DNA from 2 places in the Nostoc sp. CCY 9925 genome. Region 1 is predicted to be linked to the other one. Evidence: riboswitches for the same ligand, from Rfam matches in the RefSeq annotation. Region 1 holds a riboswitch; the other holds the start of a gene.
The links. A riboswitch is a leader RNA that binds a small molecule or an ion and turns the genes downstream of it on or off. The one in region 1 is predicted to bind cobalamin.

Region 1 (12,100 bases):
CTTCCAGCAATGGTCTTGTATGTAAAAACACCAATTGCAGTCCCTAAAGCTAGTACAAAACCCAATACCCCGGCCACTTGTGCCAATCGCCAATTACTTACACCCAAGTGAGGCAAAACCCCACCAGCTTGCTTAGTCATCTTAACCAGATCCTTCGCCGCTTCTGCGATCGCACTCTTTTGTTGTTGTATTGCCACTTTAGAAGCACTATTAAGCTTATCGTCTACCATGTCAGTCCAACCCACCACAAGGGAGTCAAGCCTACCTGGTAGCTGCTGCAACGCAAACTGGGTTGTACCTAGTTCGGCGTATAGGTTGAACAAGGGGTCATCAGGCCGAATACCCAATTTCAGTATCCAATCAGTAACCTCTGCTTTTTTTTCTTCAGAATATTCTGCAACAACTTTTTCAACAACTTTTGCAATATTAGTCATAGGTTGTTTTTAAACAGTCAATTTGAAATCTCACTTTCAATTTGGTAAAGCAAATAATTACCATTTGTCAGATTCAACATCTTCAGTTACATCAAGATTGGAAGGACTTTGTTTATTTGCACCTACAGAAGCTAATTCTGCACAGTTCATACTCAACCCTAAATAATTAGAAGTTATCCCACTAGAAACAATAGAGTTATGAAAAGTCTCCATCCAGTTGAATACTATCGAACGTTGAATAGTATTAAGAGGAGAGTTAGTTTCAATCAGTTGAGTATAAGGTAAACCAGTATCCTCAAGCAACTGGTAAAAGTCATTATGCAATCCACCTAAAACTAGTTCCAAGCTGTTTAATTTTTTAATATCAGCTTGGAATTGACTCCCCTCATAGTATCGAAATTGCTTGCCAAAGTAATGATTTTGGATAACAACATAGTCAACCTGACTACCAAAATGCTGATATAAATCCTGAAGATAATCTTCAACGCAGTCTTTACGGTGTGATATCGGGTGCAAGAAAGTAACACGATATCCTAGATAATTAAGATTTTCTATCAGTGAAACATCTCTATCAAAAAACTTGAATTCTCGGAGATTTTGACCTGGCATATCAGTCAAAATCACTTCAATTTTCGGAAACATTTCTAAGTCGAGTAATAACCTATCAGAATCACCTCTAGAGAATCCCAAATGGTTTATCTCAAAGCGTTGTGTTTGATATATCGATAGTTTATTACGATGCCCGTGGTAGAAAACACGCACATTGAGTTGATTTTTCAAGTACAACTCTAGCAAGAGCCTAGAAGCTGTAGACTTACCTACACGAGCATCACCCGATGTAATCACAAAACGCTTTCTAAACATAATAAACTAAGCAAACTACTAAATTAAGCAGCTATATTTTCAGATTGTAAATTTGAATCTTGATTTTTAGCTTTTTCTTTTTCTTCATTTTCCCTAAGCTCTTTAGACTTTTCAACAACTGCTGGATAGTAACAATCATCTGGTTGTATATCAAAGCCAAATAAATTAAATGCTGGCTTGATTTGCGCTTCAAACTCAGCAAGCCAAGATTTAATTCTCGACTTAATCACAATATTTGTTCCTTTATGAGTCTGACCTTCATTAAATGTCAGAGCATGGCGGTCAATAAAGTCGTAGGATTTGTAGAATAAATCTGGCATCACAAGTTCTACTAGACCTTCTGCAAGCATATTTTGACGTAGAAAAGCGTCATTATATCGCTCAAATTTTTCTTCTTCACCATGAAATAAGTTCTTGACGACAATATAATCTACTTGATCTTTACAAAGTTCACGCAGTTTTTCTAGAACATTTATGGAATCAAGAACCCTACTAATCACTGAAACCATCGTAACTTGGCAATTAATATCGGTCTTAAGCACTTCAAAAAATGAAAGCTCTTTGACATAACTTTCAAAGAAACCTCCAGATTGTGCTGGTAAGTCTAATAGTGTAATAGGACAATCGCTCTCATCTAAATTAATTAATAAATCGTCAGCACCACCCCTATGAAAAATATCAATATAACGGATTATAGGTCGGTAGTCTTTTTTGAAATATCTTTCTAACTGAGGATTTCTTAAGTCAGCTTCATAAGTAACACAGGGTAAATTTTTATTAATGTACAGTTGAAATAGCGCTCGTGCAAAGGTGCTTTTTCCCACGCCACCTTTATCACCTGTAACAATTATTAGCCGCTTTTTAGGTTTACTATCAGTGTTTAACGAAATATTATTATTGGTTGTATTATCATCAGACATGACTTTTTTACCCTTATTACTTCTATTTTGAGACATAACAATCCTCTACAAAGCAAATACACTTTGTTGATATAAATCGAAACTTTTAAACATTATCTTGAAGAAGATAATTCATTTATAATAGTTGATAAGTATTTGATATAAGCAACATTTAATGATAAAACTAGTTGATTATACAGGTTCCCAGCAAACCACTTAAAATGACTGCATCCCTCCATCAATCCTCCCAGAATAAATAATTAGAATTACAAAAATGTCAATGCCTGGATCAATTTTAAAATGCTCATATAGTTGTCCTGAAAATTAGCTATATGAGGAAGCCAATAAATACTCATTATTCAATGAAACCTGACTACTCTGTTTTACATAGATTGGTTTTAGTATGTAACCTTTAGCTCAAAAAGCCAATCAACAAAACTTCAATATTTAATCAACATTTGTTGATATATAAATTAGTAATAAATTCCATATAGTTTGCTTTAAACAGGGGTAGTTGGATGTTTATTTAATAAGCTTTATATCTTTGTATAAACTAGTTTTTAATATCTTTAGAATTTGGGTTAAATCCTTATTAAAAGAAAGCTTGATTGCTGGATTGTACCTGACTCACACGATTTAGTTACCTGAATATTGTGAGCAGCAGATGGGCTAGCAAGCAAAGTTAAAAAAGTTGTTCAAATCAGTGTATTTTTGTATTTTAAACCGCGTCTACCTTGAAAACCGTAGTTTTTTTGGAATTAGGGTAAAGCTCAGAACTCAAGCCACGACCGAATAATATACTTTCCTTAAAAACTCTAGGTTTCAAAATGGACGGGGTTTATCTGGGGAAACATCAGATTTTGCTTTAAACATTGACATTAAATAACTGCTAATGTCAAAAGACAATTTGTCAAACTTCTGTTGCATAAAAAAGACGAACCAAACTTCCGGTAAAACCTTAAGCATTTGACTCGTCAAGGTGTTCTGCTAAAGAACTATATAAATTAATGATGTGACTGTCAGCCAAACTGTAATAGACATTTCGCCCTTCTCGGCGATAGCTGACTAAACGCATAGCTTTCAACAATCGCAGCTGATGACAAACGGCTGATTCACTCATTTTCGTCAACGCTGCTAAATCGCAAACACACAATTCTTGGTTTACTAAACCAGATAGTAGACGCAGACGGTTCGGATCTGCTAACACCCCAAAGAGTTCTGCCATCTGCTGCGCTTTATCTGTTGGTAGGATTTGTGACTGAGTTAAGCGGACATTATCTAGATGTATCAGATGGGTGTCACAGGTGGGCGCGTTGTCAGCACTTTGTAGTAGCTCGTTTTCTGACTTGGATGTGCGCTTGTTCATCTCTTTTTTTTGGCTGGCAGCAATGGTAATCAATCTCAATATTAACTAAAAATGTACTTATTTAACAATTGAGCAGTTGTTCAACTGTTGTATTAGAATATTGGTAGTTAACTTTGTAGCCTTTCTTGTCAAGCTGCCATGACTCAAACTCCCTCCATTAGAACTCAAGCTTTGCAGGTTGGTGGTATGGACTGCGGAAGCTGCGCTAAGACAATTGAAGTCAGCTTGCAGCAGTTACGTGGTGTGACCGAAGCATCTGTGAGCTTTGCGACAGAAAAAGTCAAAGTATCCTACGACTCACAGATAGTCAGTGAGAAGACGATTTTTGATCGGATCAAAGCTTTGGGCTATACAGTTGAGCAGAGTCATGAAGCAGCTACCCATCTCAGTCATTCCCATTCTTGTGACCACGACCATCACACTGATGCGGTTCCTACTCAAAGCCTACAAGCTAAAATTGGCGGGATGGATTGCGGCGGTTGTGCTAAGACAGTTGAGGTTGGTTTGCAGCAGATAGCAGGCGTTTTGGAGGTATCGGTCAGTTTTGCAACCCAAAGAGCGGACATATTATATAACCCGCAACAAGTCAATGAAACGGCGATTTTTGACCGGATTAAAACTTTGGGTTATACAGTCGAGCAAAGTGATGAGACTTCCATAAATCACGAACACCAACACCCTCATCCAGTCCGCCAGCAGTCTCAAAATACCGACTTGACAAACTGGAAATTCTGGATTCACAACCGCCGGGGGCTGAGTGTGATTTTAGCAGGAGTAGGTTTAGTTCTGGGTTTGATAACTCAGTATTTGGCGCTACCTATTTGGATAGTACGGGCTTTTTATGGCATTGGCATCATCGTAGCTGGATTTCCCATTGCACGAGCCGGTTTGATGGAGTTACGCCTACGCCGCGCCGATATGAACTTGCTGATGACGATTTCGGTGATTGGTGCGGTGATTTTAGGGGACTGGTTTGAAGCTGCATTGGTGATCTTTCTATTTTCCTTGGGGACGACGCTGCAAATTTTTACCTTTGGTCGTACCCGCAATGCTATCAGTAACCTGATGAATTTGACTCCACCGACTGCAACTATCAGGCGGGGTTCTCAGGAAGTAACAGTGCGCGTCGAAGAAATTCAAGTTGGGGAAACTCTGACAATTCGTCCAGGACAGCGTGTTGCTTTAGATGGAGTGGTGGTATCGGGAAATTCAGCAATTGACCAATCGCCAATTACAGGAGAATCTATTCCTGAAGATAAAGAAATAGGCGATCGCGTTTTTGCGGGAACATTAAATCAAACTGGCTTTTTAGAGGTGAAAGTCACACATACTGCTGCTGATACGACGGTGGCGAAAATTGTTCACTTAGTTGAAGTTGCTCAATCAAGCCGCGCACCTTCCCAGCAATGGGTAGATAAGTTTGCCGAAGTTTACACACCTATTGTAATAATGATAGCGATCGCTCTGGCTTTAATTCCGCCCTTGGTATTTGCTCAATCCTTTGATATTTGGCTTTATCGAGCGTTAGTGTTATTAGTAATTGCTTGTCCCTGTGCTTTGGTGATTTCTACCCCCGTTTCCATTGTCAGTGCTATTGGTGCAGCCACCCGTCAAGGGATATTATTCAAGGGCGGTAATAGCTTGGAAACTGCTGGAAAACTCACCAGTCTTGCTTTTGATAAAACGGGAACCCTGACCCAAGGAGAACCTGTAGTGCTACAGGTGAAGGAGTTGGGGGAAGTGAGTGCAACGCAGATATTATTAATCGCCGCTGCTTTGGAACAACAATCTGAACATCCTTTGGCTAGGGCGATAGTTGCAAAAGCCAGGGAGGAAGGAATAGAGTTAGAGAATCCCCAGAATTTTATAGCTTATCCTGGTAGAGGTATTACCGCAAATTTTGGCACAATGCAGTATTTTGTGGGAAATCGGCGGTTATTTGTGGATCAAGGTATCAGTTTATCACTGGCTGCCGAGTCCCTCTTGGGTGAGATGGAAAATTTGGGACAAACTCCAGTTTTAGTAGGCAATAGCCAGGGTTTATTAGGAGTGATTTCCCTGGCGGATGGCTTGCGCTTGGAGGCTGCGTCATCTGTGCGATTGTTGAAAAAGCAGGGATTGCAACATCTAGTCATGTTAACAGGCGATCGCACTCAGGTTGCCCAACAAATTGCTCAACAGCTTGACATTAAAGAGTATAAAGCAGAACTTTTACCAGAAGATAAGCTGCAAATAATTCAACAAATGCGCCGTTCTGGGATTGTGGGCATGGTAGGTGATGGTATAAATGATGCCCCGGCATTGGCGGCTGCGGATATCAGCTTTGCGGTGGGTGGGATAGATATAGCGTTGGAAACCGCTGATGTCGTACTGGTTGGTGGTGACTTAAGAAGACTCGCTACGGCTGTTGATTTGAGTCGCCGTACCGTAAAGGTAATTCAGCAAAATATTGTCTTTTCGCTGGTAACAAAAGCACTGTTTTTACTTTTGGGGACATTCGGATTTGTCGGGTTAGCAGTTGCAGTTTTAGCTGATACCGGAAGTTCTTTGTTTGTAACGGCGAATGGAATGCGGCTATTTAGAGCTAAACTATCTCAATAAACTACGCTTTGTAAATACCTGGTAAAAAATCGCTGTTCAAAATTAGTAATGGTGATATAGTTACTCCAATCGGTTCTGATGGGGAGCAGCCATCGGACGCAAGGGGGAAAGTCCGGTGTAAATCCGGCGCTGTCCCGCAACTGTGAGCCAAAATTAGGTGAGTCAGGATGCCCGCCGGTTAGAATCAATTCGTTTACATAAATCTGCGAGGTACAGATTATGAAAAGAAAAAAACAGGCGTTAGTCAGTCTAACCCTGATGGGAGTTATCAGTTTTTATCTAGTAGTTGGTTTACCCAAACCCGCCTACGCCATGCACATTATGGAAGGTTTTTTACCCGTGCAGTGGGCGATTTTTTGGTGGATTGTGGCATTACCATTTTTTCTATTGGGATTGCGTAGTCTGACTCGCATTACCCAAGCGAACCCGGAACTGAAACTACTGCTGGGCTTGGCTGGTGCTTTTACTTTTGTGCTGTCAGCGTTGAAAATCCCTTCCGTCACAGGTAGCTGTTCTCACCCAACAGGGACGGGGTTAGGTGCGGTGCTGTTTGGCCCCCTTACTATGTCAGTTTTGGGTAGCTTAGTGTTGTTATTTCAAGCTTTGTTACTGGCGCATGGTGGCTTGACGACGCTGGGTGCAAATGCTTTTTCGATGGCGATCGCTGGGCCATTTGCAGCTTACTGGATATATAATCTGACAATAAAGTTGGGTGGTAAACAAAAAATCGCCATATTTCTAGCAGCTGCGATCGCAGATTTACTCACCTACATTATCACTTCTATCCAACTCGCCCTAGCTTTTCCTGCACCTGTTGGTGGGTTTCTCGCTTCATTTACCAAGTTCGCCGGAATTTTCGCCATTACTCAAGTTCCCTTAGCAATTAGTGAAGGATTGCTAACTGTATTGGTGTGGAACTGGCTACAATCTTATAATCCTCAAGAATTAGAATTGTTGAAATTAATCAAACGGGAACCCCAAGGAAATGAGTCAATCTAAAAAAGGGTTGAGTAACTGGCTGTTGGTAGTAGCTGTATTAGCCTTAGCAGTTGCACCGTTAATATTTGTGCGTGGTGGCGAATTTGCCGGTTCCGATGACAAAGCAGAAAAAGCAATTACTGAAATACAACCTGGATATAAACCCTGGTTTAAATCATTTTTTGAACCAGCTAGTGGTGAAATAGAAAGTTTATTATTTGCTTCGCAAGCAGCTTTAGGTGCTGGAGTAGTCGGTTATGCAATTGGGTTGTATAAAGGACGTTCCCAACAACAAAAACGTGAAGAATGAGCCTGCAAATAGACACTTTAGCTTACACTAATCGACTACGAAGTTTGCCACCAGAACATAAACTAATTTTTGCATTTACTACTCTTGCTATTTCCTTTGCTACTCATCCGCTAGTGCAAATTTTAATGGCGCTTTGGATGGGTATTTGGACAGTTATTTATGCAAGAATTCCGGCTGGTGTTTATTTTCGGTTGTTAATGTTCACCATAGTTTTTTGTTTGACAAGTTTACCAGCCTTGATGGTGAATGGAGTTGCAATTACTGATTTACAAAGTGTCAAATTAGACTCATGGTATGGACTAACTCTCGGACACTTCTATATTTATATCAGTCATAGTGGCAGTAGCCAAGCATTGAGAATTTTAACCAGAGCATTAGCCTCTGTTTCTTGCCTATATTTTCTCATGCTAACTGTACCTTTCACGGAAATATTACAAACTCTGCGTTACTTAGGATTTCCAGTGCTTTTAACCGATTTATTATTATTAATGTATCGGTTTATTTTCATTCTGCTGAACACAGCCAATGAATTGTGGACAGCACAAAATTCCCGTGGTGGCTACCGTACTTGGCAAAGTGGAATGAAAAGTTTAGCACTACTAATCGCACAACTATTACAGCGAACTTTACAACGATATAGTCAGTTCTCTCTCGGATTACAATCACGGGGTTTTGTGACTGAATTTCGAGTTTGGCATCCTCGTCGCTATCGTCCCCAAGCACGATATATCATCGAAGCGATTTGCGGTTGTGTAGGATTAATAGGATTAGAGTTTTGGCGAAATGCAGGAATATTTACTCGAATTTGAGCAGGTATATTACACCTATTCAGGGGCGCAGGAATCAGCTTTGAATGGTCTAACACTGAAGATTCCATCAAGTAAAAAGTGTGCCTTAATTGGTCAGAATGGTTGTGGTAAAACGACATTGTTTCTATTAGCTAACGGTTTATATAAACCTGATTCTGGTGTTGTTCATTGGCGTGGTGAACCATTAAGTTATAATCGTAATTATCTGGGTAAATTACGGCAGAAAGTTGGCCTAGTATTTCAAGATCCAGAACAACAATTAGTAGCTTCTACGGTTGAAGAAGATATATCTTATGGTTTGTGTAATTTAGGTTTACCAGAACCAGAAATTAAAGACCGAGTAGAGCAAGCATTAATTGAATTTGAACTGACTGCTTTAGCAGAAAGACCAGTGCATCATCTGAGTTTAGGACAAAAAAAGCGAGTTTCTATAGCCGATGTGATGGTGCTACAACCGGAACTGTTGGTGTTGGATGAGCCAACTGCATATTTAGATATAAAACATACTCGTAATTTGATAGCAACCATGAAAAAAATTCATGGAGATGGAACCACTTTGTTGATGGCAACCCATGATTTAGATTTAGTCTATCGGTGGGCAGATTGGGTTTTTGTTATGGATAAAGGGCGGCTGATGCTAGAAGGTAAACCACAAGATGTATTTAGCCAGCGTACACTTTTAGAAGAGTTAGAGTTGGGCGTACCATTGATATATGAGATGTTATTTGATGGGCTATCTGCTGAGGAGGGAGTAGTTATAGAACGAGTGCGACAACGGATATTAGAGCGATTTCGTAATTTTTCTTGATTATACAGTTAGAGAATCTCAATAAATTAGGGACAATGCTTTTATAAAAGATCCAAAAATTTAATCATTTCATACAATGAATAATAAGTATATACAGTCTTGCTTTGTGTGATTTTCCACAAAAATTGTTTAGAGTTTGACATCACTTCTACTGAGATTGGTAAGCTATTTTGACTTTGATTAACTTTGAAGCCTGCACGTTTTAAAGCACGAATAGTCCACACAGATGCAATCCCCTCACCTATCAAATTAATTTCTCCTTTGTGGGATGTATGGAGATGAAATTCCCCAGAAGCAACATCGAACTCTACGCCTTCACTCTCAAAAGTATCAGCAAATGCACCACTCAACACCAAATCTTCTGGTGCGCCAACGTGTAAAATACCATTAGTTGATAATAGCCAAACTTTATCAGCCAAACGCAAAGCTAAATCTAAATCGTGGGTAGAAAGGAGAATCGCCTGATTGGTTTCTCGTGCTAACTGGCGTAACAATTGCATAATTTCCACCCGTCGCGGTAAATCTAAAAATGCTGTTGGCTCATCAAGTAACATCACAATAGGCGACTGAGCCAAAGCACGTGCAATCATGATTTTTTGGCGTTCACCATCACTTAATTCGCTAACTTGGCGTTGTGCTAAGTGTACTGCTCCTACAGATTTTATTGCCAAAGTTACTATAGCTTCATCTTCGGGTGTCAAATTTCCCCACCAATCAGTGTAAGGATATCGCCCCAAGCTGACCAAGGTGTAAGCTGATAGCATTCCGACATCAACTTTCTCGGTGAGTACCAAACTCAGACGTTTGGCTAATTCTTGTGGTGCTAACTTGTAAATATTTTCCCCCAAGAGTTGGACTTCACCTGATATTGGGGGTTGCATTCCGGCGAGCGATCGCAGTAATGTAGATTTACCCGCACCATTAGGGCCAAGTAAGCAAACCAGTTCCCCAGATTGCAGAGATACAGAAATATCCGATGCAACACACCGAACAGTTTTTCGGGATGTCTTATAACCAATAGTCAAGTTATGAGTTGTTAAAATCGAGTTACTCATTATCAGAATAATAATTCATAGCGAATTAACCTTAAAAACACTTTGCGTACCTCTGCGCTTACCTCCCTTCGGGTTCACCAGTCGCCTGCGGAGGGAAACCCTCCCGCAGCGCTGGTTCACCGCGTACCTCTGCGTTTCAAAAATCTTAAAAAGACTTTTGGGAATTACGCCGCAGAATTACCCAAGTCACAACAGGAGTTCCAATCAAAGCGGTGACAGCATTTAAAGGTAAAACCATCTGACTTACCGCAAGTTGAGAAAACAAATCTGCAAACAATGCTAAGATTGCACCCATCATTGTTACACTAGGAATTAATATCCGATGGTCGGAAGTATTGAACAGACTACGGCATAAATGGGGAATTGCTACACCTAAAAATGCAATGGGGCCGCAAAAAGCGGTAATTGCTCCAGCTAATATAGATGCACTGGTAATAATAGAAAATCTGGTTTTTTGCACAGTTAAACCTAAACTACGTGCATAAGATTCACCCAGTAAAAGTGCATTCAAAGATTTTGATTGCAACACTGCTCCCAATAAACTTAAAAGTATCACTGGAATTAAAACAACTAACTGTTTCCAAGTCACCCCAGCAAAACTACCAAAAGTCCACATAATATAACTTTGAATTCGTTCTTTTGAGCTAAACTGCAACAAAATACTTACTATTGCACTAGTAGCGTAGCCCAACAATAAACCTAAAATCAGTAGCGTCATTGTGTCCTGCACTCGGCGAGAAACAATTAACATCATCCCTAAAACTGATGCTGCGCCGAGACTTGCTGCTATGACTAAACTAAAATCGCCGAAGTATCCCAAATCGGCTAATAATGTTGGTGTCGTAGCACTTGCTGTCAGCACAACTAACGCTACACCTAAACTTGCACCAGAACTAATACCCAATACAAAAGGCCCAGCTAAGGGATTTTTAAATAGGGTTTGCATTTGTAAGCCACTCACGCCTAAAGCTGCACCAGCTAAAGTTGCAGTCAAGGCTTTAGGTAGGCGAAATTTGAGAATAATATGAGTCCAGGTAACTTTTTCTGGTTCTTGTCCAAGCAAAATTTTTATTACTTCATTAACAGGAATATCAACTGAACCCAAAGCTAAGTCTAATAAAAAAGCCAAGATTAAACTTATAAGTATAATTAAGAAAATAATAGTTTTGAAAACCGGAGTTTTTTGGGTTATTAGTGGAATTTTAAATTTATATTTTTCGCTGAACATTATTAATTAAGTTTGTGGTAATAAAATAGTTTATGGTTAGGTAATATCTCTGGATGCAGTATTTTCATTAAGTCAGATAAAACTATATCTGGGTTACTAATTCCGCCTTCCCAGTAATCATTACCTCCACTTTCATTGACACGGGCATTATTATTGTAAAGATTGCCTGTTTTCACAGCTTTAAAATCAGCATAGCGATTATCTTCAGCGACTAAATCCTTTAAATTCTTCCAAGATTGGCTAAAATTCAACCAGTAATCAGCATTGGCTGCACGTTCCAAAACAACTTCAAAAGATAAAGGTAAACTACCAGAGGATTTATCATCACTCCAGAGATAGTTTGTTCCTGCATCAGCCAGATATTTAGCTACGTAACTTTTGCCTCCAGGCATATACCAAGTTCCTTTAAAATTGAACCCTACGAATACAGTTGGACGATTTTTTACAGATTTAGCTTTTTGAGCTACTTGTTCATATTTATTGGCAATTTCACTAAATATTTTTTCTGCTTGCTCGTCTTTGTTAAAAAACAGAGCCGTAAATTTTAACCATTCGCTTCTTCCCAGTGGTGTGTCTTCCATATATTCAGAATTTATTGCCACTTTCAAACCCGCCTCTGTGAGTTTGCTATAACTATCAGTTTGGGAATTTCCAGTACCAAAAGTTGTTACCAAATCAGGATTTAATTCTAGTACTTTCTCTATATCCACATTTGAATTATCACCTACTTGTGCTAATTTTCCGGCTT
Region 2 (12,100 bases), on a different contig from region 1:
GTTCTGGCTTAAGTGCCCGAAATCTGCTACTCACCCAGAATGGCAAGAATTTGGAAATTTCTTTTGAAGAAAGTTATGGTAAAGTTATCCTGCAAAACTTTACTCTGGAAAACCTAGATAACCTATCAACGCTGGGCAATATCTTGTTTGATGGACAAACCAACATTACAGACAGCTTTGATGTGGTTAATGCCAACTCCACCCAACAAAACCCGTTCCGCAAGAACACAGTCACCTTCTTTAACGACCTGAATAACGATGTCAACGGCTTTGACAACTCAGATGATGTCATCAATGGTCGAGGGGGTAACGACAAAATCGACGGCAAGAGTGGCAACGACCTGCTGCGTGGTGATGCGGGGAATGATACTCTCGTTGGTGGTCTAGGGAATGATACTCTCGTTGATGGTCTAGGGAATGATAGTCTCATTGGAGGCGATGGTAATGATACTCTCTTTGCCTCCTCTGGCAATAACACCCTTAACAGTGGCGCTGGTGACGATTACTTAAATATTGACAATTCATGGGGTGATAATCTGCTGTTTGGAGGTAATGGTAATGATACTCTCTCTGCATTTGACGCTTTTGGTAATAACACCCTCAACGGTGGCGCTGGTAACGATACCTTCTATAGTCAATCGAACGATCTCTTTCCTTTTAGCAGTACGAACAATAAAATCTTAATTGGTGGCGGTGGCAAGGATAAATTTGTTCTAGGTTATGATATATGCCCTGTTACCACTATCACCGATTTCAGTGGCATTGGTAAAGGCTCAAACCCATCAGCGGCAGTAATTGCCTCATTGGATATTTTGCAATTTACACAATCTGAGCAAACTGCGAGAAATCTGCTATTAACTCAAAATGCTAACGACTTAGAAATAACCTTTACAGGGGGATTTCGTAATATCAAAGTAGTCTTGCAAAACTTTGCTCTAGAAAATCTAGACAATTTAGCCGAGGTCGGCAATATTCTGTTTTATGGACAAACTACCATCACGGACAGCTTTGATGTCTTCGATGCTAATTTCAACCAAAGCACCGTCTTCAAAAAGAACACAGTCACCTTCTTGAACGATTTGAACAACAATATCAACGGCTTTGACAACTCAGATGATGTCATAAATGGTCAAGGAGGTAATGACAAAATCGATGGCAAGAGCGGTAACGATGTTTTGAGGGGCGGTGCGGGCAGTAATACTCTCATTGGTGGTACTGGTAACGATATTCTATCGGATGATTCCGATTCAACAAGTAATAATCTGCTCTCTGGGGGCGATGGCAATGATTCTCTCTCCACCTCTGGCTTATTAGTCGGTGGTTACTTGACAGGATTGAATTTTCTTGGTTATTCATCTGGCAATAACACCCTCAACGGTGGTACTGGTAGCGATACCTTAAGAGCTAGTTTGTCAACAGGCGATAACCTGCTCTCTGGGGACAATGGCAATGATTATCTTGTTGCTTCTGGCTTTTTCGACTATGATTTCGGATCTTTTACCGAAACCTATACCACCTCCGGCAATAATACCCTCAACGGGGGTGCTGGCAACGATACCTTGAATGTTGATTTTTCAATCGGCGATAACCTGCTCTTGGGGGGCGATGGCAATGATTCTCTCTCGGCCTCCACTTCGGACTTAGCTTACGATGTGTACGGCTACACTACCTCAGGAAATAACACCCTCAATGGTGGTGCTGGCGACGATACCTTAAAAATTGACTATTCATCAGGCGATAATCTACTCGATGGTGGCGATGGCAATGATACTCTCTTTGCCCTTTCCCCCTCAGGCAATAATACCCTCAATGGTGGCAATGGCAATGACATTCTCACCATTGTAAGCATTTATGATACCCTCTCAGGAGGCAATAACACCCTTAATGGTGGCAATGGCAATGACATCCTCAAAGGTGGGAACGCTGATGATACCCTTTATGGAGGAAATGGTACTGATACCTTTGCTTTTTATAGTTTCAATGATGGCGTTGATATTATTTATGACTTCAACGCTACTAATGAACTGATTCAGGTATCGGCTGATGGTTTTGGTGGTGGGTTATCAATAGGTACACTTGCAGCTAATCAGTTTACCCTGGGAACATCTGCAACAACCATCGCTCAGCGATTTATCTATGATGGCACTACAGGTGCATTGTACTTTGATCAAGATGGCAGTGGGGGTGCGTTTACTCAGGTAAAATTTGCCCAACTAGTTGGTGGAGTGTCACTAAGCAATAACAATTTTGATGTGATTGCTTAATCGCGATGAGCGTTTCATGATTCTATCCAGATAAAAATAAGAAATTTGGAAAATGCAAGATGGTATCATAGCATCTTGCATTTTATTTTTTAATAATCGCCAAACAGTTTTCCCATCAAATCCTAAGTCATATCAAGTTCGGATAATCACTTATTATTAAAATTTCTCCGCGTCCCCGCGTCCCCGCGTCAGTCCTAATGATAAGTCTTCACCCGAACATGATATTACCTATTCTCATCCAAGATTGTCCCTTCTATATTGGCTCCCTCTAAATTTGCTCCGCTTAAATTTGCCTGGTTTAAGTCTGCTTCGCTAAGATTTGCTTGGGATAAGTCGGCTACCGTTAAATCTGCGCCACTTAAATCGGCTCCATTTAAATTTGCAGCAATTAAGCTTGCTTGCTGTAACTCCGCCTCGGTTAAGTTAGTTTCAATCAGTTTGGCAACTGTCAAATCAGCCTGACTCAAATTAGCTCCATCCAAATTAGCTCCATCCAAAATAGCTCCATCCAAAATAGCTCCAGTTAAGTTGCTACCGCTGAGGTTGGCATCACTCAAATCTGCTCCGTTCAAGTCTGCCTCAATGAAACTAGTTTGCGCTAAATTCGCGTGACTCAAATTAGCTCCGTCCAAGATGGCTTTATCTAAAATTGCGCCTTTAAGGTTAGCTTCCCTGAGGTTGGCTTCACTCAAGTTGACACCAGTAAAGTCTCTTATGCCTGCCGCATAATTTTTGAGGAGTTGTTCTGCTTTCATATCTGTTTTGCGTCTGTTGCTGTGCTAAGGAACGTTGAATTGAAGCTACCTAGACAGGCACAAATCCCCAGCACGCGCTACAGAGGATCTATACGATCAAGTGATAGTAAATCACTTTTACCTAGCTTAGCCATCCTGAGCTATTAATGCCACTATCTAGAGTTGTCAAATGCTTTCATACTTGGGAGGGATGTTTAGGAATTATTTAAGCATTAGTGCAAAGCGATCGCTATACTCTATTGTGTATTCGTCTGGCACAGGTTATGGCAAAACCAATTCGTATTCTTTTGCAGACTACGATTCCTACGACTGAAGATGATTGGAGCATTTTTCGTTTCTCAATGTTGCAAGATTATTTAGCATCAATTAAAGATGAAGCGGGAAATTCTTTATTTGAGGTTACAGGACGCGATTACGAGTCTAATGCAGTTGGTGGTGACCCAGTATTAAGTACACTTGACAAATCAGATTTTGATGAACTTTGGCTATTTGCTTTAGATGTAGGTAATGGTTTAACCGAAAAGGACATTACCGGAATTAATGCTTTTAGGCAACGCGGTGGTGGTATTCTGACAACACGCGATCATCAAGATATGGGTTGTTCGATGTGCGGTTTAATTGATATTGGTGATGTCCATTATTTCAACACAAAAAACCCCGATCCTGATGAATCTCGCTGGAGCCGAGATGACTCATTTACAACTTATATTTCTTGGCCCAACTATCATTCTGGGGCTAATGGCGATTATCAAAAAATTACCATTGTTGAACCCATTCACGAACTGTTCAAAAATCCCAATTCGCCTTCGGGATATATCGAATTTTTTCCCGCGCATCCCCACGAAGGCGGGATTGGTGCGCCTTTAAGCAATGAAAATGCGCGGGTAATTGCCTTAGGAAAAAGTTTAGTTACTAGCCGTAAGTTCAATCTTGTTGTAGTAATAGAGCATCATCAAGATCCAGAAGGAAATAGATTAGGACGAGCAGTAGCTAATTCCAGCTTCCACCATTTAGTAGATTACAACTGGGATACTGAAAAAGGCTGTCCTACTTTTGTAGATGAAGCACCGGGAGATGGTATGAAAAAAGAGCCACGCGCTTTGGACGATATCAAAACCTATGTGCGTAACGTCGCTTTCTGGCTAGCAAATTAAACAACAATAGACCTCTTGCACGAATGCAAAATTTGCCCTCATCCCCCAACCCCTTCTCCCACAATTGGGAGAAGGGGAGCAAATTTCAAAGTCCCTCTCCCACGCTTGGGAGAGGGATTTAGGGTGAGGGCTTTTGATTCATCCAAGAAGTCTAATATCCATCGTCACATTTTGGATTTGAGATATTTCGACTTCTCTACGAGACGCTACGCCTAGCTTGCTTCCCCGCAGGGGTACGCTCAGTACAAGTTTTGGATTAATTCAATAAACGACTGCCCGAATTCAATAAACGACTGCCCGAATTCAATAAACAACTAGCCAAATTCAATAAATGACTAGCCAAATTCAATAAATGACTAGCCAAATTCAATAAACGACTAGCCAAATTCAATAAATGACTGCCCGAATTCAATAAACGACTGCCCAAATTCAATAAATAACAGAATCTTGGTGTTGGGTTTCGTGCCCAATACCCAATCCCGGCACCCAAAACTTAATCCCCAATCCCTTTGACACACTCAATACCAATTATGGGCACACAGTCAATAAAATCCTGCCAAAACTCTTGACCAAATTCCTCCACACCTTCAGGAGAAACTATTGGTTTTTGCCAGCGAACCTCTTGGAAACCAACACTCCGAAATGCCCATTCATAAGTTTCTGTGCTGAGATAATAGTTATCAAAGCTAAATTCCTGCCCATTACCATAAATTGTATATGTTATCGGCGTGCCCTCTATTAATGGTGAGTTGATGCTTTTAATCAATCCATATTTTTTAGTTGCAAGATAAGATGTAGGCGGTTGAGAAGCATTATTATTCATGGTCACAAAACGACCACCTGGTTTCAAGTTGATAAATATGGTTTGGCACATTTTGAGTAATTCTTCTTTCGTTTGAGCATAATTTAATAAAAAAGAAGCCGCCACCAAATCAAAGTTGCCAATTTTGCCGAGTTCTAGTACATCAGCAAGAATATATTCAATATCTTGGGATTGCGTAGCTTCTTCTTGTCTTGCGAGTTCAATCATTTTTTCAGAAATTTCTACTCCTACCACCTTTGCTGCGCCTTGGAGTTTGAATTGTCTGGTATAGAATCCTTCTCCGCAAGCCAAATCAAGGATTGATTTGTTAACTAAATTCCCAAGCAAATTAAAGTATGTATATGCTTCAATATGCAGACGAAAGGGCAATTGTTTGGATTTTTTATACTGCTCGGCTATGGAGTCATAATAAGCTGTCATTGGTATCTGCTCAATTTATAAAATATTTGTACTAATTTACAATCAGCACCAACCCAATGCTTCACTGATTTGTCCTGCTAGTTTCAGAGGACGAAAAGGTTTGGCAAAGACAGCAGCTACATCTAAGCCTGTAAAGGTATCCCGATCTGAATCCTGGACTTTAGCAGTTAGTAAAATGACAGGAATTGACTGAGTAACTGGGTTAGCCTTGAGTTGTTGCAGAGTGGCACGCCCATCCATATCAGGCATCATCATATCTAATAAAATAACATCAAGTTTAAAGTTGGCAGCTACATTCAACGCTTCTCGACCAGAACAAGCAGTCAACACGTTCCAACCAGCACCCATTTCTAGTCCCAATTTTGCGATCGCTTGCACATCTTCTTCATCATCAACAATCAAGATACTTCTGTTCATTATGTTACTCTCGCATGATATGTGATGCTGGTTAGCTTGACGGTCTGGAATTATTCTAAAATGCGATCGGGGAAAAGTAGGGTAAAACTTTTGTTCTTTGTCATTTGTTCTTTGTCGTTTGTCCTTTGTAAAGACTAAGTAGTTAAAGGTAAAAGGACATAAAATGTGCTGCCTTGCCCTAAAATGCTCTGAACCCAGATTTTACCGTTATGTTGCTGCACAATATTCCGACAAATGGCAAGTCCTAAACCTGTTCCTCCTTTGTTACGGGAATCAGATGCATCTACCTGCTGAAAACGCTCGAAGATAATTTGTAATTTATCTTCAGGAATTCCTCGTCCTTCATCTTGGATGGTAATCAAAACATAGTTGGGTGAGGAAGTAAGGGAATTCTGACTTTCTTGAGAATCAACGGTTTTAGATTCTGAGACAATAGCACTAATCCACACGCGATCGCCTGGTTCCGAAAACTTGATAGCATTACTGAGTAAATTTGTCAATGTTTGTAGTAGGCGATCGGAATCTGCCCAAAGTTCAATTGTCAAAGGATTGACAATTAGTTGGACTTGTAATTTATCTGCCATTGCTTGCATTGCTTCCGTTGCCGTAATTAGCAATTCGGCGACATTACATTTGGCCTTTCGCATGAAGATTTTGGCCGATTTCATCCGCTCTAAATCAAGAATATCGTTCACCAAGCGCATCAGGCGTTCAGTATTAGTTGTCGCAATGCTCAGGACTTTTTGCCCTTGTTGGGTGAGAGTTCCTAATTGTCCTGCACCCAACAAATCTAATGCTCCCATTGTGGAAGTTAGAGGTGTACGCAATTCATGACTGACTAAAGAGATAAACTCGTTTTCTAAACGTTTGCGTTCGGTGATGTCATTGGCAATTAATAAAGCACAAGGTACTCCGGCTAAGTCAATCAATTCGATAGATATTAATATGGTTTTGACTTCACTAGACTTAGTACAAAATTCAAATTCTTGATTGTAAAGCGAGCCAGTTTCCGGCAGAAGTTGGATTTTTTGGGCGAATGCTACTGTATTTTTACCCAAATCAATTTCGGTAGCGGTGTGTCCGATCACTTCCTCTAGAGAATAGCCGCTGATCCTTAAAAAACTGGGATTCGCGTCAAGAAAACGAGCTTCCGAAACTGTAGCGATCGCAATTGGATTGGGACTAGAACGAAAAACTTTAGCAAACTTCTCTTCTGCTTTAGTGCGATCGTGGATTTCCTGCTGCAACTGCTGATTTTGGGCTTGGAGTTGTTGTTGCAATTGCCGAATCGTCAAGTGATTTTCAATTCGCGCTAAAACTTCTTCTAATTGAAAAGGCTTAGTGATATAGTCTACCCCGCCAACTGCAAAAGCTTTTATTTTATCTAGGACATCACCCAAAGCGCTGATAAAAATTACCGGAATTTCACGAGTGCGATCGTTCGCCTTCAAATTTTGACAGACTTCATAGCCATTCATCTCAGGCATATTCACATCCAACAAAATCAAGTCCGGAGGAACTGCATTTGCACCGCGTAAACCCGTAGAACCTTTAGTTACACTCCTTACTTTATATCCCTGATCCGTCAGCATGGCAGATAAGAGGTTTAGGTTTTCTGGTGTGTCATCAATTACTAAGATGTCAGCTTTGGGGAATTTGAGTGACTGGTTAAGCATCACAATATCGACTTTCGCCAGAATAGGTTACTCATTATTCCTAGAAATTTTCACGTTAGTTCAGTTTCTTAATAATCAGTTACAAAAAAAATATCAATTACTCAATTGTCTCCCCTACTTCTCCCCGATTCACCACTAATCTAATAAACATCAAATCAAGTTTGTAGCTGATATCTACTAAATTACACAACAAGGAATAGCTTATATGCAAACTTCAACCATCCGTAAACCAATTATTCTGACACCAGGCGAAGGTAATCAATTTTCAGTTCTTGGCGCACATTTTACAACCAAAGCAACAGGCGAAGAAACAAATGGAACTTGGGCAGTTTATGAAATTACAGATACACAAGAAAATGGCCCGCCACTGCACACTCACCCCTGGGAAGAAGCATTTTATATTCTAGAAGGTGAAATAGATATCCAAATTGGTACAGAAACAATTTTGGCATCACCAGGCTGTTTCGTTAACATTCCTCACAATGCACTACACGCCTTCAAAGTTCGTTCTGCTACTACTAAATTCTTAGTTTTAATTGCACCCAAGGGAGCGAAAAAGTTTTATGAAGAAATGGGTGAAGTAGCAGATAGTCCAGCAGTAAACATGGAAAAAGTGCAGCCTGTTTTCAACAAATACGGATTGCAGTTTGCTGGATAAATTTGGAAACTACATCAAGTAAGTACAAACAATATATAGAACAGAATTCTGAATTCAGAATTCTTGTTGATAAATCTATTCCAAAAAATTCATCTGTACTCAATAACAAATAAGCAACTCAATTCTATGTCAAAAACTACTCGTCTGTTAGCTGCTAGTGTCCTTGGCTTGGGTCTCAATGCCAGCCTTGTTTTTTACCCAAGTGCCAGTCAGGCTCAAAATAATGCTGGAGTACCTACCGAACTCCAAGGTGAGTGGCGGTACGGTCGAATTTCATCCATCCAATATGAAGACAGCTACACAGGGCGGCCAGCAGCCCCGAACGGTTCTAGCGATCAATTCCAACTCACTTCTAACGGTAGCTACCAGCGAAGGAGGCTGATTCAAATCACCACCTACAACTGCACATCTAACCTATTCATAGAGGAAAAAGGCAAAGTTAAAGTTGAAGCTGGCCGTTTGACTTTTCAACCCAGCGACAGCACATCCCAAGGGCAAATCTGCAATAGCGGACGCACCTACTCCAGCCGCAATTCAGCAAAGCCTGAAACCTACCAGTGGTCAATTCAAACCAATGACTATGGACAGCAAGTTCTAGTGCTTGAAACTACAGACGGTCAAGGTAAAGCTCATTACGGGCGACCACAGTAGGATGGCAAAGGGCAATAGGCAAGAGAAACTATTGCTTTTTACCTGCCACCTGTCGCCTATTTACTGTTGCATGTTATTGCCTATTACCCATTAACAGCCAGCACATATTTTTTTTAGTTCTGTACAAAAATCAGATTTGTCTCCCCTAGTTTTCCCCGATTATTTCGTAATCTACAAGATATCGAACTGAGGTTATTCTATGATTCACCATATTTCCATTGCTGTTAAAAACCCCAACCATGTTGCTCAAGTTTTTGCAGAAATTCTAAAAGCACAAGCTGTTCCTTTTCCTCCTAACCCAAGCAGTTATATGGTTATACCTTTCGATGAACACGGTACAGCCATTGAACTTTATCCTTTAGGTTCTCAAATAGAGCCTGGTGAAGGTGATGACGAATGTGTATTTGTGCATACTGCTATTACTTCAAGGTTTACAGATATTCATGCAGCTATTTCTGTACCCACTAGCCAGAAAGAAATTGAACAAATTGGTGTCCGTGAAGGCTGGCGCGTAGTGCGCTGTAACCGTGATTCTTTCTTTGATGTCATAGAGTTCTGGGTCGAAAACAGATTAATGATTGAATTTCTAACACCAGAAATGGCGTCTGTCTATTTGAAATTTGCCACTGATAAGGAAAATCTGAAATATTTTTTAGCAGAACCGGCATTAGCAACAATTTGATAAATATCTATAGCAATCCTCTTTTATTTAGCTCGCCGATTTCTTTGAAAAGCCGGGGAGCTTTTTGAGTATTTAATTTTAAAGTCAATTCGACAGAATAAAAGGTTTTATTTAAATAAAACTGTCTGTTTACGATTCTCAGAGGCACGGACTTGGACTTTAGTTAGAGTGAGGGAAAGATTCATTAACTCAAGTTCAATTATCCAAAGCCCAATTTTCTTTTTCATCTTCTTAGCAATACTAATCGTGCAACTTGTCAAACACCCACGCCAAAGCATCATCAACATTAGTAACGTAATTTCCTGGTGGTATGGCTGGACGATTCACCATCACAACTTTCACCTCAAGTTCTCGTGCGGCAATGATTTTGGCGTAGGTTGCATCACCACCGCTATTTTTACTGACGATGGTATCGATATTGTGGTGAATCAGGATTTCCCTTTCGTTATAGAGGGTAAAGGGACCGCGATCGCACAATAACATCCCTGGTGGCACTAAGGCATCAGGAGTAGGAGCGTCAATCATTCGCATGAGAAACCAAATTTCTTTGAGATGAGCAAAGGCGGCGAGTTCTTGCCTACCAACTGTCAGAAATACTCGCTGTGCTTGGTTTTGCAGGATTGTAGCTGCGGCTGCAACGCTATCAACTTCAATCCAGCGATCGCCACTTACCTTTTGCCAAGGCGGACGAATTAACCTTAGATTGGTTACTCCGACTTTGGTTGCAGCATCTACAGCGTTCCAGGAAATTTGGCTAGCAAAAGGATGGGTTGCATCAATTAGCAAGTCGATTTGCATTACTTCCAGATAACTAGCCAATCCAGCAACACCACCAAAGCCTCCAACCCGCAAATCACCCAAAGGAACTAATGGGTCACGGGTGCGACCAGCTAGGGATGTGATTACTTCTACCCTTTCTATACTCGCCAGTCTAGCAGCTAGTTCTGCCGCATCTCCTGTCCCACCCAGAATTAAAATGCGGATCATAAAGATGGAATTTTTGCCAAAATGCCATTTTTTAGTGCTTTTGGACGTTCTGACCAAGGCAGTAAACCATCTGGCTTGGCATAGTACTGACTAGCACACTCTAGTATCGCAGATGCACTGCCATCAAGGGCTAGATCGCCAAATAGATATGTTAATTTGCCTTTGGCAGCAAAGGCAACCACGCAGGAACGATTACAAGCACTCATGCATTCAACTTCTTGAATTGGGAATTCGTCTCGCAAGTCCCAATCTTGTGCTAAGTGCTGGAGTTGCTCTACTAGTTGTTCGCCACCACTTCCAGGTAAACGTTTTCCATCTTGCCAAACGCTGGCACAGGTTTTGCAAACAAATAAAGTGTGGTCTGGAACATCACAGCGATCGGTTGGGGAAATATTTGCAGTCGCAGTCATCTGTACCTCGCAGAAATGTGGAACTAATAAATCTACTTCGGCGGGCATCCTGACTCACTCAATTTGTAATTTTGGATTCCTGAGGCAAGCTAATCTCAAATCTCAAATGAGTTCACAGTTGCGGGACAGCGCCGGATTTGCACCGAACTTTCCCCGTTACCTCTGGTAGCTGACCCCCACCAGAACCGAATAACCTTAACGATCATACACTAGGGTCGAATAGTACTGAAATCATCTAGATTCTTTATCTTGCTTTTTAACAAAAGTATGTGTTATGATTGATAATTGTGTGGTTAAGGACGTATAGCTCAGTTGGTTAGAGCGCTACGTTGACATCGTAGAGGTCACTGGTTCGAATCCAGTTACGTCCATTTGTACAGTGACTAATTATTTGTCGTCGTTGTGTGACTTTACCCATAACTTTGCCGCAACGGCAAGCTTATGCTTCCAATAGAACGCGGCAAAGTTATGGGTTCTTGGCCACTTTTGGTGATGATGAAAGGTTACGCGCTTTAAGGCAGAAGGCAGAAGGGTTTTAAGATTTTGCCTGTCGTCGTAGAACTTGTGATAAAGACCCAGATCCAACCTGAAGACTTTTCTTATCCCTGTTCTGTCACTTTGGGAGAAGCCAATGTCTGAAAGCTTTTGAGAGCTTTACTTTTGAGTTTTTGGCTATAAATTTTAGTTTCTGTTAGAAAAGAAAAGCTCAAAACTTTATTCCATCAAAGCTTCAGAGTTTCGCTCCGATTATTGTTTTCCGCAAGTGACACAAGAGGGTTATAAAGGGGAGGTCTACGGTTTCGATGGTGGCAAGAAGGTTAAAGGACGTAAGCGGCATATCGTCGTAGATTCTCAAGGATTGTTGATTGGGGTTCTGGTAACCGAAGTAAATGCCTCAGAACGATTAGGGACGGTGGTTGTGCTGGATGAAGCAAAAGAGAAGTTGTCCAAATTAGAACTGATCTGGGTAGACCAGGGGTATTCTGGCAAAAACTTTGCCAATGCTGTTTAGCAGGTCTGTGGTGAGCGGGTGCGGGTGGAAGTGATTACACGAACCTCTGAGACGTTTGAGCAGTTGCCCAAGCGGTGGATTGTTGAGCGAACCAATGGAAAAGCTGAATCGATTTCGGGGGTTAAGCAAAGATTATAAGGTGTATTCAGAGGTGAGTGAAGCGATGATTTATGGTTCTCTGCTTCGTCTCA

Region 2: linked by a shared signal. The riboswitch ahead of ACM0OY_RS24505 (DUF1636 domain-containing protein) and the one ahead of ACM0OY_RS20620 (energy-coupling factor ABC transporter permease) in region 1 are both predicted to bind cobalamin.

Annotation. Positions count from the first base shown of each region.
Region 1 is NZ_CAWUDO010000041.1:32,286-44,385, forward strand. It holds gene ACM0OY_RS20595 (DUF6753 family protein) at 1-434, opposite strand, end outside; gene ACM0OY_RS20600 (hypothetical protein) at 492-1,298, opposite strand; gene ACM0OY_RS20605 (chromosome partitioning protein ParA) at 1,322-2,254, opposite strand; gene ACM0OY_RS20610 (ArsR/SmtB family transcription factor) at 3,156-3,563, opposite strand; gene ACM0OY_RS20615 (heavy metal translocating P-type ATPase) at 3,702-6,164, shown strand; cobalamin riboswitch at 6,218-6,358, shown strand; gene ACM0OY_RS20620 (energy-coupling factor ABC transporter permease) at 6,384-7,163, shown strand; gene ACM0OY_RS20625 (energy-coupling factor ABC transporter substrate-binding protein) at 7,150-7,452, shown strand; gene cbiQ (cobalt ECF transporter T component CbiQ) at 7,449-8,261, shown strand; gene ACM0OY_RS20635 (energy-coupling factor ABC transporter ATP-binding protein) at 8,236-9,069, shown strand; gene ACM0OY_RS20640 (ABC transporter ATP-binding protein) at 9,111-10,124, opposite strand; gene ACM0OY_RS20645 (iron chelate uptake ABC transporter family permease subunit) at 10,270-11,352, opposite strand; gene ACM0OY_RS20650 (ABC transporter substrate-binding protein) at 11,355-12,100, opposite strand, start outside.
Region 2 is NZ_CAWUDO010000056.1:154-12,253, reverse strand. It holds gene ACM0OY_RS24555 (beta strand repeat-containing protein) at 1-2,264, shown strand, start outside; gene ACM0OY_RS24550 (pentapeptide repeat-containing protein) at 2,489-3,019, opposite strand; gene ACM0OY_RS24545 (hypothetical protein) at 3,283-4,173, shown strand; gene ACM0OY_RS24540 (class I SAM-dependent methyltransferase) at 4,667-5,416, opposite strand; gene ACM0OY_RS24535 (response regulator) at 5,459-5,833, opposite strand; gene ACM0OY_RS24530 (ATP-binding protein) at 5,968-7,509, opposite strand; gene ACM0OY_RS24525 (cupin domain-containing protein) at 7,715-8,167, shown strand; gene ACM0OY_RS24520 (hypothetical protein) at 8,294-8,818, shown strand; gene ACM0OY_RS24515 (hypothetical protein) at 9,018-9,500, shown strand; gene ACM0OY_RS24510 (cobalt-precorrin-6A reductase) at 9,741-10,487, opposite strand; gene ACM0OY_RS24505 (DUF1636 domain-containing protein) at 10,484-10,897, opposite strand; cobalamin riboswitch at 10,919-11,102, opposite strand; tRNA gene ACM0OY_RS24500 (tRNA-Val) at 11,195-11,268, shown strand; partial or broken gene ACM0OY_RS24495 (transposase) at 11,679-12,100, shown strand, end outside.